Aquibium microcysteis: one gene and its partner. The protein of the gene in region 2 interacts with the protein of the main gene of each other region in a pairwise test. Links are inferred from orthologs where the notes say so. Each region holds a gene or a part of one and is shown on either strand. Other genes may lie near its edges.

Region 1 (4,355 bases), 4.3 Mb from region 2 along the record:
GTAGGCGTCGAGGATCCCCTTCGCGGCGGCCGACGCCATGGCGCGGAAGAAGCCGGCGACGTCGATGCTCCTGTCGTCGAGGAAGGTCTCGTGGCGCAGCGCCTCCTCGCGCGTGGGCGGCGTCCAGCCCGAGGCGCACATGACGAAGTTCGCCATCGCCTTGACGAAGAGTTCCGTCCATTCCGGGTGATTGGCCGCGCCGGCGGTGCGGTCGTTGAGATCGAACAGCACCTCCGCCTCCTCGCGGCTGATGCCGATGCCGGCGCCGCCGCCGAAGGCGTGGAGGATGCGGCGCAGCAGGTCGACCTCGGCCTTGCCGATGACGCCGGGGACGAGCGTGCGGCCATCCGGCATCCGCAGGACGCCGTCGACGACGGCTTCGGCAACGAGACCGAGCGCGTGGGCCGACAGGCTCGGCGGGGACGTGCGGGCGCGCTCCAGCACCGCGATCAGCACTTCGAGTTCCGTGGCCGGTCGCGCCGTCCCTGCCGCAGCGACCAGCCAGGCCGCGTTGGCATCGGAGACGTAACCCGCCGGAACCTCCTGATGGACGAGATGGTCCGTCACCGCCTCGACGAGGAAGGCCGTCCATTCGGGGCAGGTCGAGCCGGCGCGGCCATCCATCGCCAGGAGCCGCTCGGCCTCCGCCCGGGAGACGCGACCATCCGGAAAGACCTCCGCCCTCAGTCGCGCGACGTCCGCGACGCCGATGCTCTCGTGGTCGCCCGTGCGCACCGACGCCGAAACCGAACCGCTTCCTGCCATGTCCCTCACCCCGCGCCACCAGCCGGACTCCGACGTCCGGCGGAGACTAGCTGCCTTGGCTTGAAAAATGGCGAAGACGGGTGGTTAGCGAAGCTTTAGCGTCCGGAGGCCCGCGCCGGCAGGTCCGCCAGCACCGGCGGCAGAAGCCCCGGCAGGTCCTCGGCGATCAGGCCCGGCCCGAACCGCGACCCCGCCTCGGCATGCATCCAGACCGCGGCGCAGGCCGCCTCGAAGGCCGGCATGCCCTGCGCCAGCAGACCGGCGGCGATGCCCGCCAGCACGTCGCCCGATCCGGCCGTCGCCAGATAGGGCGTCCCGTTGGCGTTGACCGCAGCGCGGCCCGCCGGTTCGGCGATCACCGTGTCCGGCCCCTTCACGACCACGACCGCGTGCGACCGGCGCGCTGCCGCCTGCGCCCGCTCCAGCTTCGACAGCGTGCCGTCGGCGGCGAGGTCGGGGAACAGCCGGCGGAACTCGCCCTCGTGCGGCGTCAGCACCACGAGCGGTTCGCCCCCCGGCTCCGCGCGTACGAGCAGGCGGAACAGCGCCTGCGGCTCCTCTTCGAACGACGTCAGCGCGTCGGCGTCGAGCACCAGCCGCAGGGCGCCCTCCTCGCCGAGCCGGGCGAGCGCGGCGACGAACCCGGCGCAGCGGCTGCCGGTGCCGAAGCCCGGCCCGATGACCGCCGCCGCCAGCCGCCGCTCGCGGGCGAAGGCCAAGGCCTCGTCCGGCGTGTCCGTGCGGCGCAGCATGATCGACGTCAGGTGCATGGCGTTGACCTGCAGCGCCGAGGCCGGCGACAGGACGGTCACCGCGCCCGCCCCGGCGCGCGCGGCGGCCAGCGCCGCGAGCCGCGCCGCGCCCGTGGCCGAGGCGCCGCCGGAGAAGACGCCGGCATGGCCGCGTGCATATTTGTGCGCCTCCCGGTGCGGACGGGGGAAGCATTGCCGCCACAGGAGCGGCTCGTTCCGGAAGGTCCGGCAGCCGATGTCCCGCAGGACCGTGTCCGCAATGCCGATGTCGGCGAGCACGGTCTCGCCGCAATGGCTGCGCCCCGGCTCCAGCAGGTGGCCCGGCTTCAGCCGGAAGAAGGTGACGGTGAGGCCGGCACGGATCGCCGTGCCGAGGGGCTGGCCGGTCCGGCCCGAAATGCCCGACGGGAGGTCGACGGCGACCACGAACGCGTCCGAGGCATTGGCCCGGTCGATCGCGTCGGCGGCCGGACCTGTCACGGCGCGCGCGAGGCCGGCGCCGAACAGCGCGTCGACGACGAGGTCGCAGGACCGAGGCTGGAAGTCCGAAAGCGGCCGGATCGGCCGGGCCCAGTCCGCGCTAGCCCGGCCGGCATCCCCGCCGGCGGGCGGCGCATCGCAATGGACCTCGACGCGAAGGCCGGCCTGCGTCAGGCGCGCGGCAACGATGAAGCCGTCGCCGCCATTGTTCCCGGGCCCCGCCAGCACGTGGACGCGGGCCGCGCCGGGATGGCGGGCGAGGATCTCGGCCGCCACGGCGTCGCCGGCGCGGCGCATCAGCCCGGCGCCGTCGAAGGGGCCGGATGCAATGGCGAGACGGTCGGCCTGCGCCATCTCGTCGGGGGTGAGGAGTTCGAGCGTCATGCAGCCATCCGTCGATCGGAAAGGCAGACTAGTCGCTGCGGGCCGTGGCTGGCAAACGCAGCCGATGCACAAATATTATGCCATTTGCCCACTTTATCATCATCGCCGATTGCGCCTTCGGGCGGCTTCCGGCAGTTTCATCGCGGCGGGCACGAGCTCGTCCCGCCCAAGCCCGCGCGAAGCTTCGGAACCTCCGTGGTGGCGCTGCGTCAGCCGAATTTGATGCCGATCTGGCACGGTTCGTGCTTCGGTTTGGCGGAAGCGGGCTCGATCTGCCGCGCATATCCATCGGAGGCCCCATTCGGATGAAGAAAATCGAAGCGATCATCAAACCGTTCAAGCTGGACGAAGTGAAGGAAGCCCTTCAGGAAGTCGGCTTGCAGGGGATCACGGTTACCGAGGCGAAAGGTTTCGGGCGCCAGAAGGGGCACACCGAGCTCTACCGGGGAGCGGAGTATGTGGTGGACTTCCTGCCGAAGGTGAAGGTCGAGGTGGTGCTCGCCGACGAATCCGTCGACGCGGCACTCGAGGCGATCCGCAAGGCCGCACAGACGGGGCGGATCGGCGACGGCAAGATCTTCGTCTCCAACATCGAGGAAGTCGTCCGCATCCGCACGGGCGAGACCGGCGTCGACGCGATCTGATCCGTCGAAGCCGTCCACAACAGTTTCATCGTCAGACAGGGAAAACGAAATGACGACAGCCAGCGACATCATGAAGCAGATCAAGGACAACGACGTGAAATTCGTCGACCTGCGCTTCACCGACCCGAAGGGCAAGCTCCAGCACGTCACCATGGACGTCGCCGAGGTCGAGGAGGACATGTTCGCCGACGGCGTGATGTTCGACGGATCCTCGATCGCGGGCTGGAAGGCGATCAACGAGTCCGACATGGTTCTCATGCCCGACACCGAGACGGTCCACATGGATCCGTTCTTCGCCCAGTCGACCATGGTCATCCTGTGCGACATCCTCGATCCGGTGTCCGGCGAGGCCTACAACCGCGATCCGCGCGGCACGGCCAAGAAGGCCGAGGCCTACATGAAGTCGGAAGGCATCGGCGACACCATCTATGTCGGCCCCGAGGCCGAGTTCTTCGTGTTCGACGACGTCAAGTACAAGGCCGACCCCTACAACACCGGCTTCAAGCTCGACTCGACCGAACTGCCGTCGAACGACGACACCGACTACGAGACCGGCAACCTCGGCCACCGTCCGCGCGTCAAGGGCGGCTACTTCCCGGTCCCGCCGATCGATTCGCTGCAGGACATGCGCTCGGAGATGCTGACCGTGCTCACCGAGATGGGGGTGCGCGTCGAGAAGCATCACCACGAGGTGGCGGCCGCCCAGCACGAGCTCGGCATCAAGTTCGACACGCTCGTCCGCAACGCCGACAAGATGCTGATCTACAAGTACGTCGTGCACCAGGTCGCCAATGCCTACGGCAAGACGGCCACCTTCATGCCGAAGCCGATCTTCGGCGACAACGGCTCGGGCATGCACGTGCACCAGTCGATCTGGAAGGACGGCAAGCCGACCTTCGCGGGCAATGAATATGCCGGCCTGTCGGAGACCTGCCTCTACTACATCGGCGGCATCATCAAGCACGCCAAGGCCATCAACGCCTTCACCAACCCGCTCACCAACTCCTACAAGCGTCTGGTGCCGGGCTACGAGGCGCCGGTGCTGCTCGCCTATTCGGCGCGCAACCGCTCGGCCTCCTGCCGCATCCCCTTCGGCTCCTCGCCGAAGTCGAAGCGCGTCGAGGTCCGCTTCCCCGATCCGGGCGCGAACCCCTATCTCGGCTTCGCGGCGATGCTGATGGCCGGCATCGACGGCATCAAGAACAAGATCCACCCCGGTCAGCCGATGGACAAGGATCTCTACGACCTGCCGCCGAAGGAGCTGAAGAAGATCCCGACCGTCTGCGGCTCGCTGCGCGAAGCCCTGATGAGCCTCGACAAGGACCGCGGC
Region 2 (6,397 bases):
ATCCAGGCGGCGATGGAGGTGGCGAGCGCCAGGCCGACATGGCCGAGGACCGGGAAGAGGGCGAGAGCGCCGACGATGTTGACCACGACCGCTACCATCGAGAACCACATCGGCGTCTTCATGTCCTCGCGCGCGAAGAAGCCCGGCGAGAACACCTTGATCAGGACGTAGGCGGGCAGGCCGACGGCGAAGGCCGCCAGTGCCGCGGCAGTCAGGTCCGTGGTTTCGGCCGTGAAGGCGCCGCGCTCGTAGAGCAGGGCCACGATCGGCGCGGGCATGACCACGAGCCCGACCGCGGCGGGAAAGGTCAGCCCCAGCGCGAACTCCAGCGAGCGGTTCTGCAGATGCTGCGCGTCGGCCTCGTCCCCGGCCTTCAGCGAACGGGCGAGTTCAGGCAGGAGCACGACGCCGACGGCGATTCCGATGACACCGAGCGGCAGCTGGTTGATGCGGTCGGCATAGTTGAGCAGTGCGATCGCGCCGTCCTGAGCCGAGGCGATGATCTGCCCGACGAGCAGGTTGATCTGCGTGACCCCGCCCGTCAGCAGGGCGGGCCCCATCAGCACAAGCAGCCGCCGCACCGCGGGCGTTATCCGGGGGCGCCGCAGGCGCATCGAATAGCCCTGGCGGTGCGTACCCCACATCAGGAAGAGGAGCTGTGCGATGCCGGAAGCGAAGACGCCCCAGGCGAGCCACAGGCCGGTGATGCGCGCTTCGACCCCGATGGTCATCGCCGCCACGAGCACGCAGATGAGGATGACGTTGAGCAGCACCGGCACGATCGCGGCGAGGAAGTAGCGCCGCATCGAATTGAGGATCCCCGACAGCATGGCGACCAGCGACATGCAGAACAGGTAGGGGAACATGATCCTGGTCATGAGGACCGTGAGGTCGAACTTGTCGGGCGTGTCGGCGAAGGCGGGCGCTATGACCGTGCCGACGAGAAAGGGCATGAAGACGATCGCCAGCACCGACAGGACGAGCAGTGCGACGACCAGCACCGACAGCACCTCCTCCGCGAAGCGGCGTGCGCCGGCCATGCCGTCGCCCTCCAGTTCCTTCGCGAAGAGCGGGATGAAGGCCGTGTTGAAGGCGCCCTCGGCGAAGAGCCGGCGGAACAGGTTGGGAAACCGGAAGGCGGCGTAGAAGGCGTCGGCGACCGGTCCCGCCCCGAGCGCGGCGCCGATCAGCGCCTCGCGCACGAAGCCGAAGATGCGGCTGGCCATGGTGGCGCCGCCGACGCTCGCGAACTTGCCGATGAGGCTCATGCGGCACCGAGGCAGCGGGAGGAAGGGTTGCGGCGGTCCGGCTGGCGGACCGCCGGCGCGAACCGGTCGACGGCGGAAAGCTCCCTCTTCATTTCTGGCTACTCCGCCGCCGCCTTGAGCTTCTGGCCCCGGACGGGACCGCCCGAGAGCGTCTCGATCAGTCGGGCGCGGATGGCGGCCTGGCGGGTCGGATTCTCGACCTTCTGTCCGGTCAGATCCGTGACATAGAACGTATCGATCACCTTCTCGCCGAAGGTCGTGATATGCGCGGAGGCGATGTCGAGCGACAGGTCCGAGATGGCCCCCGTGATCTCCGAGAGCAGCCCGGGACGATCGAGTCCCTCGACCTCGATGACGGAAAAGCGGTTCGACAGCGTGTTGCGAACCTCCGCGCGCGGCTCCAGCCGGAACACCTTCTGCCCCCGCTTGGGCTTCGTGCGCTTCTCGATCATGTCGGGCAGACGCATGCGACCCGACAGCACGTCCTCGATCAGCTTGCCGACACGCTGGGCGCGGCGCAGCTCGTCTTCGTCCCGTTCGAACTCCCGGCTGATCAGGATCGTGTCCAGTGCCCGCCCGTCCGTGGTGGTGAAGATCTGCGCGTCGACGATGTTGGCCCCGGCCGCAGCGCAGGCTCCGGCAACCACCGACAGGAGCCGGGGGTGGTCGGGCGTCAGGACCGTTATCTCGGTGACCGCCTCGAACGCATGCATGGTGACGGCGGTCGTGAAGACCTTCTGTGCCGCGTCGGCCTCGCGGATGAGCTGCGCATGGCGGACCTGGTCCCGCGCGTCGACGATCAGGAGATAGTTGTCGTAATGCAGCTTGAGGATACGCCTGCGGTCGCGCTCCGGCCAGCCCGTCAGTGCGGTCGAGAGCTGCTCGCGCGCATGTTCCGCACGCTTGGCCCGCGACACCTCCGAGAAGCCGCCCGTCAAGAGCAGTTCCGTCTCGTAGTAGAGCGTGCGCAGCAGCTGTCCCTTCCAGCCGTTCCAGACGCCGGGCCCCACGCCGCGGATGTCGCAGATGGTCAGCACGAGCAGCATCTTCAGGCGCTCGACCGACTGCACGACCGAGGCGAAGTCGTCGATCGTCTTGCGGTCGTTCAGGTCGCGCGTCTGTGCCGTCATCGACATGACCAGATGGTTCTCCACCAGCCAGGCGATGGTCTCGGTCTCGGACGGCGAGAACCCCATGTGCGGACAGATACGCCGGGCGATGCGGCCGCCGGCTTCGGAATGATCCTCCGGACGTCCCTTGGCGATGTCGTGCAGGAGGATGGCCGTGTAGAGCACCTCACGCTGCGGCTTCAGCCCCGGTATGAGCTTGTGCGCGAGCGGGTGCGCCTTGTCGTTCTCTCCACGCTCGATCTCCGCCATCACTCCGATGCAGCGCAGCAGGTGCTCGTCCACGGTATAGTGGTGATACATCGAGAACTGCATCATCGCGACGATCTTGCCGAAGTCCGGGATGAGCCTGCCGAGCACGCCCGCCTCGTTCATGCGGCGCAGGTTCAGCTCCGGGTTGCGGTTCGACGTGAGGACGTCCATGAAAAGCTGGTTGGCCTCCGGATTGCGGCGCAAGGTGCGATCGATCAGCTTCAGCGACCGCGTCACGAGCTTCAGCGCATCCGGATGAAACTCCAGCCCGTGCTTGTCCGCGAACCAGAACAGCCTGAGCAGGTTGACCGGATCGCGTTCGAACACCCCCTCGTCGGCCACGGTTATCCGGTCGTTGTCGATGATGAAGTCGGACGTGCCGGCAAGCTTGCGGCGGCGACGCTGGAACGTCTGCAGGAAGCGGTTGAAGCCCGGCACGTGCTTGGCCTGCTCCTCCTCGAGCGCGGCACAGAAGATGCGGGTCAGATCGCCCACCTCCTTGGCCACCAGGAAGTAGTGCTTCATGAAGCGTTCGACCGCCGACAGCCCGGGGTGGCTCGTGTAGCCCAGCCGCTCCGCGATGTCGCGCTGGATGTCGAAGTGCAGGCGTTCTTCCGCCTTGCTGGTCTGGAAGTGCAGGTGGCAGCGTACTGCCCACAGGAAGTCTTCGGCCTTGACGAACTGCAGGTACTCTTCGCGCGTGAAGACGCCCTTCTCGACGAGCTCCTCGCCGGTGCGGACCCGGTAGAAGTACTTGGCGATCCAGAACAGCGTGTGCAGGTCCCGCAGACCGCCCTTGCCGTCCTTGACGTGCGGTTCGACGAGGTAGCGGCTGGCGCCTGCCTTGCGATGCCGTTCGTCGCGTTCCGCGAGCTTCGCCTGGACATATTCGGGACCCGTGGAGCGCACGACCTCCTGGTCGAACCGCATCATGAGCTCGTCGTACAGCTTTTCCTCGCCCCACAGGAAACGCGCTTCGAGCACGGCGGTGCGGATCGTGATGTCGGTCCGCGACAGGCGGATGCATTCGTCGATGTTGCGCGTGGCGTGGCCGACCTTCAGCCCGAGGTCCCAGAGCATGTAGAGCAGGTACTCCACCACCTGCTCCCCCCACGGTGTCTGCTTGTAGGGCAGCAGGAAGAGGAGATCGAGGTCGGAACCGGGTGCCAGCGTGCCGCGCCCGTAGCCGCCGACGGCGATGATCGCCATACGCTCGCCCGACGACGGATTCTTGGACCGATAGACGTGCGTGACGGCAAAGTCGTAGAGGGCGCGGATGATCTCGTCCATGAGGTGCGAGATCCGGACGGCGCAGACGGTACCGCCGCCATCCTCCGTCAGCATTTCCTCTGCGCGCTTGCGCCCCGCTGTCAGCCGCTCGCGCAGGACATGGAGAGCGGCCGAACGCGCCTCGGGGCCTGACCCGTCTCCGCCGGTGACGGCCGTCAGCGCCGTCAGATCGCGGCGAAGCGCGGTACCATCGATCATTTCGTCGAGCTTCAGGGGAATCTTCGCCATGGGCGCCGGGTCTGTCCGCGTCGTTGCCGCGCACTCTTAGCGCGATTGCCGTTGCCTGCCTACGGGCGGCGCCGGCTTCAGGCGGCCTTCCGTTCGGCAGCCGCCGCGGCAGGCGCGCGCTCCCGAACGAAGGCGGCGAAGCCGTCGATGTCGAGCGGACGGGAGATCTGGTAGCCCTGGAGGAAGTCGACGCGATCCGCCCGCTCCCGGAGCTGCGCCAGTCTTGCCGCGGTCTCGACGCCCTCGACGACCACTTTGCGTCCGGCCGATCGGACCATGCCGATCGCATGATGCAGCATCTCGGCCATGACGCTGCCGTCGGGCGCCATCGCGAAGGCCTTGTCGAGCTTGATGCCGTCGATGTCCAGTGCCGCGACGTGGCGGATGGTCGAGTAGCCCGTGCCGAAATCGTCGAGATAGATCAGGTAGCCTTCCTGCCGCAGCCTCTCGATTTCGGCCTGCACGAGTTCGAGCGGCAGCGCGTCGCTCTCGATGATCTCCAGCGCGATCGTGAAGCGATCGGAGAGGTCCCGCAGGGGCTTGAAGACTTCGTTGATCCTGTGCGCGTCGATTTCGCTGGGAAAGACATTGATGTTGACCTGGAGCCGTGCCTCCGACGGCAGCCTTTCGGCGAGCTCCACCGCTGCCCGTCTGACGATCAGCGTGGTGAGCTGGCGCATCATGTCGTGGCGCGCCACGATCGGCAGGAAGGCGTCGGGATAGACGACGGTATCGTCGATGTCGCGCCAGCGCACCAGCACCTCGCAGCCGGCGATACGACCGGTGGCCACTTCCAGTATCGGCTGGTAGGCACAGATCAGCGACTTGGCGTCGAGGTTGCGCAGGAAGCGGGCCTCGAACGACCAGTACCGCCGGATCAGGCCGAGCGTGAAGCGGGTAGCCCAACTGGCGCCGAGACCTGCGAAGACGACGACGAGCAGCATCATCGCGGGGTTGGAGGCGGCCACGTCCACCAGATAGGCCCGTGTCGAGATGCAGTAGTGCCCCTCTGCGCTGCAGGTCTTGCTGCGAAGCGCCGGGCCGCCGGCGCCTGTCCAGTCCATACCTGCCCCGGCGATCAGGACGTCCTGATGAACACGCTCCTTGCCTCCCCGATGCCACCAGCGGCCGTCGGGGGTGATCACCACCACTTCCGCGTCGATCCAGCCCGGCAGGTTGAGCGATATGCGCTCGGGCGGGATGACGGTCGCGAAGTTGCCTCGCTGCACGATGGTTCCCGACATCCCTGCCAGCCCCGTGAAACCGAGGTCCCGGTCCATCCAGAATGTGGTCGGCACCGTCCCATCCCGAACGAAATCGGGCGACCCGAGAACATGCGCGTCCGCCAGTCGTTCGGCCGAGAGGGTACAGATCACACGACCTTCTTCGACGTGGAAGAACTCGCTCAACCCGTCGGGCAGATAGGCGATCTGCCGCAGCTGGCGCATGTAGAGGTCGCTGCACGGAGCAGAGGTGACCGAACGGTCGAGTTCGTCGAAGGCGGTGTCGATGTTCCGGACGAGGCGATCGACGTCGTCGATGCCGTGGGCGACGCTCACCCGGATCGCTTCCCGTCCCTGGACAGCGACGGCCAGGGCGAAGACCCCGGCGAAGAGCAGCGCGGCCACGAACCACACCACGATCCCCAGGGCGCGCAGGCTTCGAGCAGAGACGAAAAGTGCAGAAATACCCGCCATGCCGGACCCCCGGGGATCGTTTTATGGCGGAAAGTTTTCTTACTGGTTAAAGGCCCGGGCTGAAGTAGAAGCGGCCCGCAGGGCCTCAGCCTGCTTCGCGCCAGCGCCGTTCGCGGGCGAAGACCGTCACGTCGGCGGCCGACATTGGCTTGGCGAAAGCATAACCCTGAAGCGCGTCGCAGCCGAGCGTCTTCAGGACGCGGGCGTGATCCATCGTCTCGACGCCTTCGGCCAGCACCTCGATGCCCAATGACTTGCCGATGTCGATGATCGACTGCACGAGGTGTCGCTGGGGGATCGACTGCACGATCGGCATCACGAGCTGCCGGTCGATCTTCAGCCGGCTGGGCTTCAGCTTCATCAGGCTGACGATGGAGGCATAGCCGGTGCCAAAATCATCGATCTCGATGGCGATCCCCAGATCCTTGATCAGGTCGACGTTCCAGGCGATCGACTCGTCCTGCTCGTCGAGAAAGATCGATTCCACGAGTTCGAACGAAATTCGGCCCCTGGAAAGCGGCAGCCGGCGAAGCGA

The links.
Region 1: the proteins of IAI54_RS22690 (region 2) and IAI54_RS02555 interact in binary tests that used the Escherichia coli proteins (3 or more experiments, as listed by UniProt). The link is inferred for Aquibium microcysteis from one-to-one orthologs.

Annotation. Positions count from the first base shown.
Region 1 is NZ_CP061080.1:552,055-556,409, reverse strand. Bases 1,521-4,355 are described here. They hold IAI54_RS02555 (P-II family nitrogen regulator), read left to right. Parts: upstream 1,521-2,686; coding sequence 2,687-3,025; downstream 3,026-4,355. Other genes in these bases: glnA (type I glutamate--ammonia ligase), read left to right, coding at 3,075-4,355; IAI54_RS02560 (NAD(P)H-hydrate dehydratase), read right to left, coding at 1,521-2,381. In the rest of the region: IAI54_RS02565 (hypothetical protein), read right to left, coding at 1-765; more of IAI54_RS02560, read right to left, coding at 861-1,520. UniProt on the Escherichia coli protein: P-II indirectly controls the transcription of the glutamine synthetase gene (glnA). P-II prevents NR-II-catalyzed conversion of NR-I to NR-I-phosphate, the transcriptional activator of GlnA. When P-II is uridylylated to P-II-UMP, these events are reversed.
Region 2 is NZ_CP061080.1:4,807,116-4,813,512, forward strand. What follows is about bases 1,167-4,523. They hold IAI54_RS22690 ([protein-PII] uridylyltransferase), read right to left. Parts: upstream 4,166-4,523; coding sequence 1,367-4,165; downstream 1,167-1,366. Other genes in these bases: murJ (murein biosynthesis integral membrane protein MurJ), read right to left, coding at 1,167-1,268; IAI54_RS22695 (EAL domain-containing protein), read right to left, coding at 4,243-4,523. Outside these bases: more of murJ, read right to left, coding at 1-1,166; more of IAI54_RS22695, read right to left, coding at 4,524-5,862; IAI54_RS22700 (bifunctional diguanylate cyclase/phosphodiesterase), read right to left, coding at 5,948-6,397.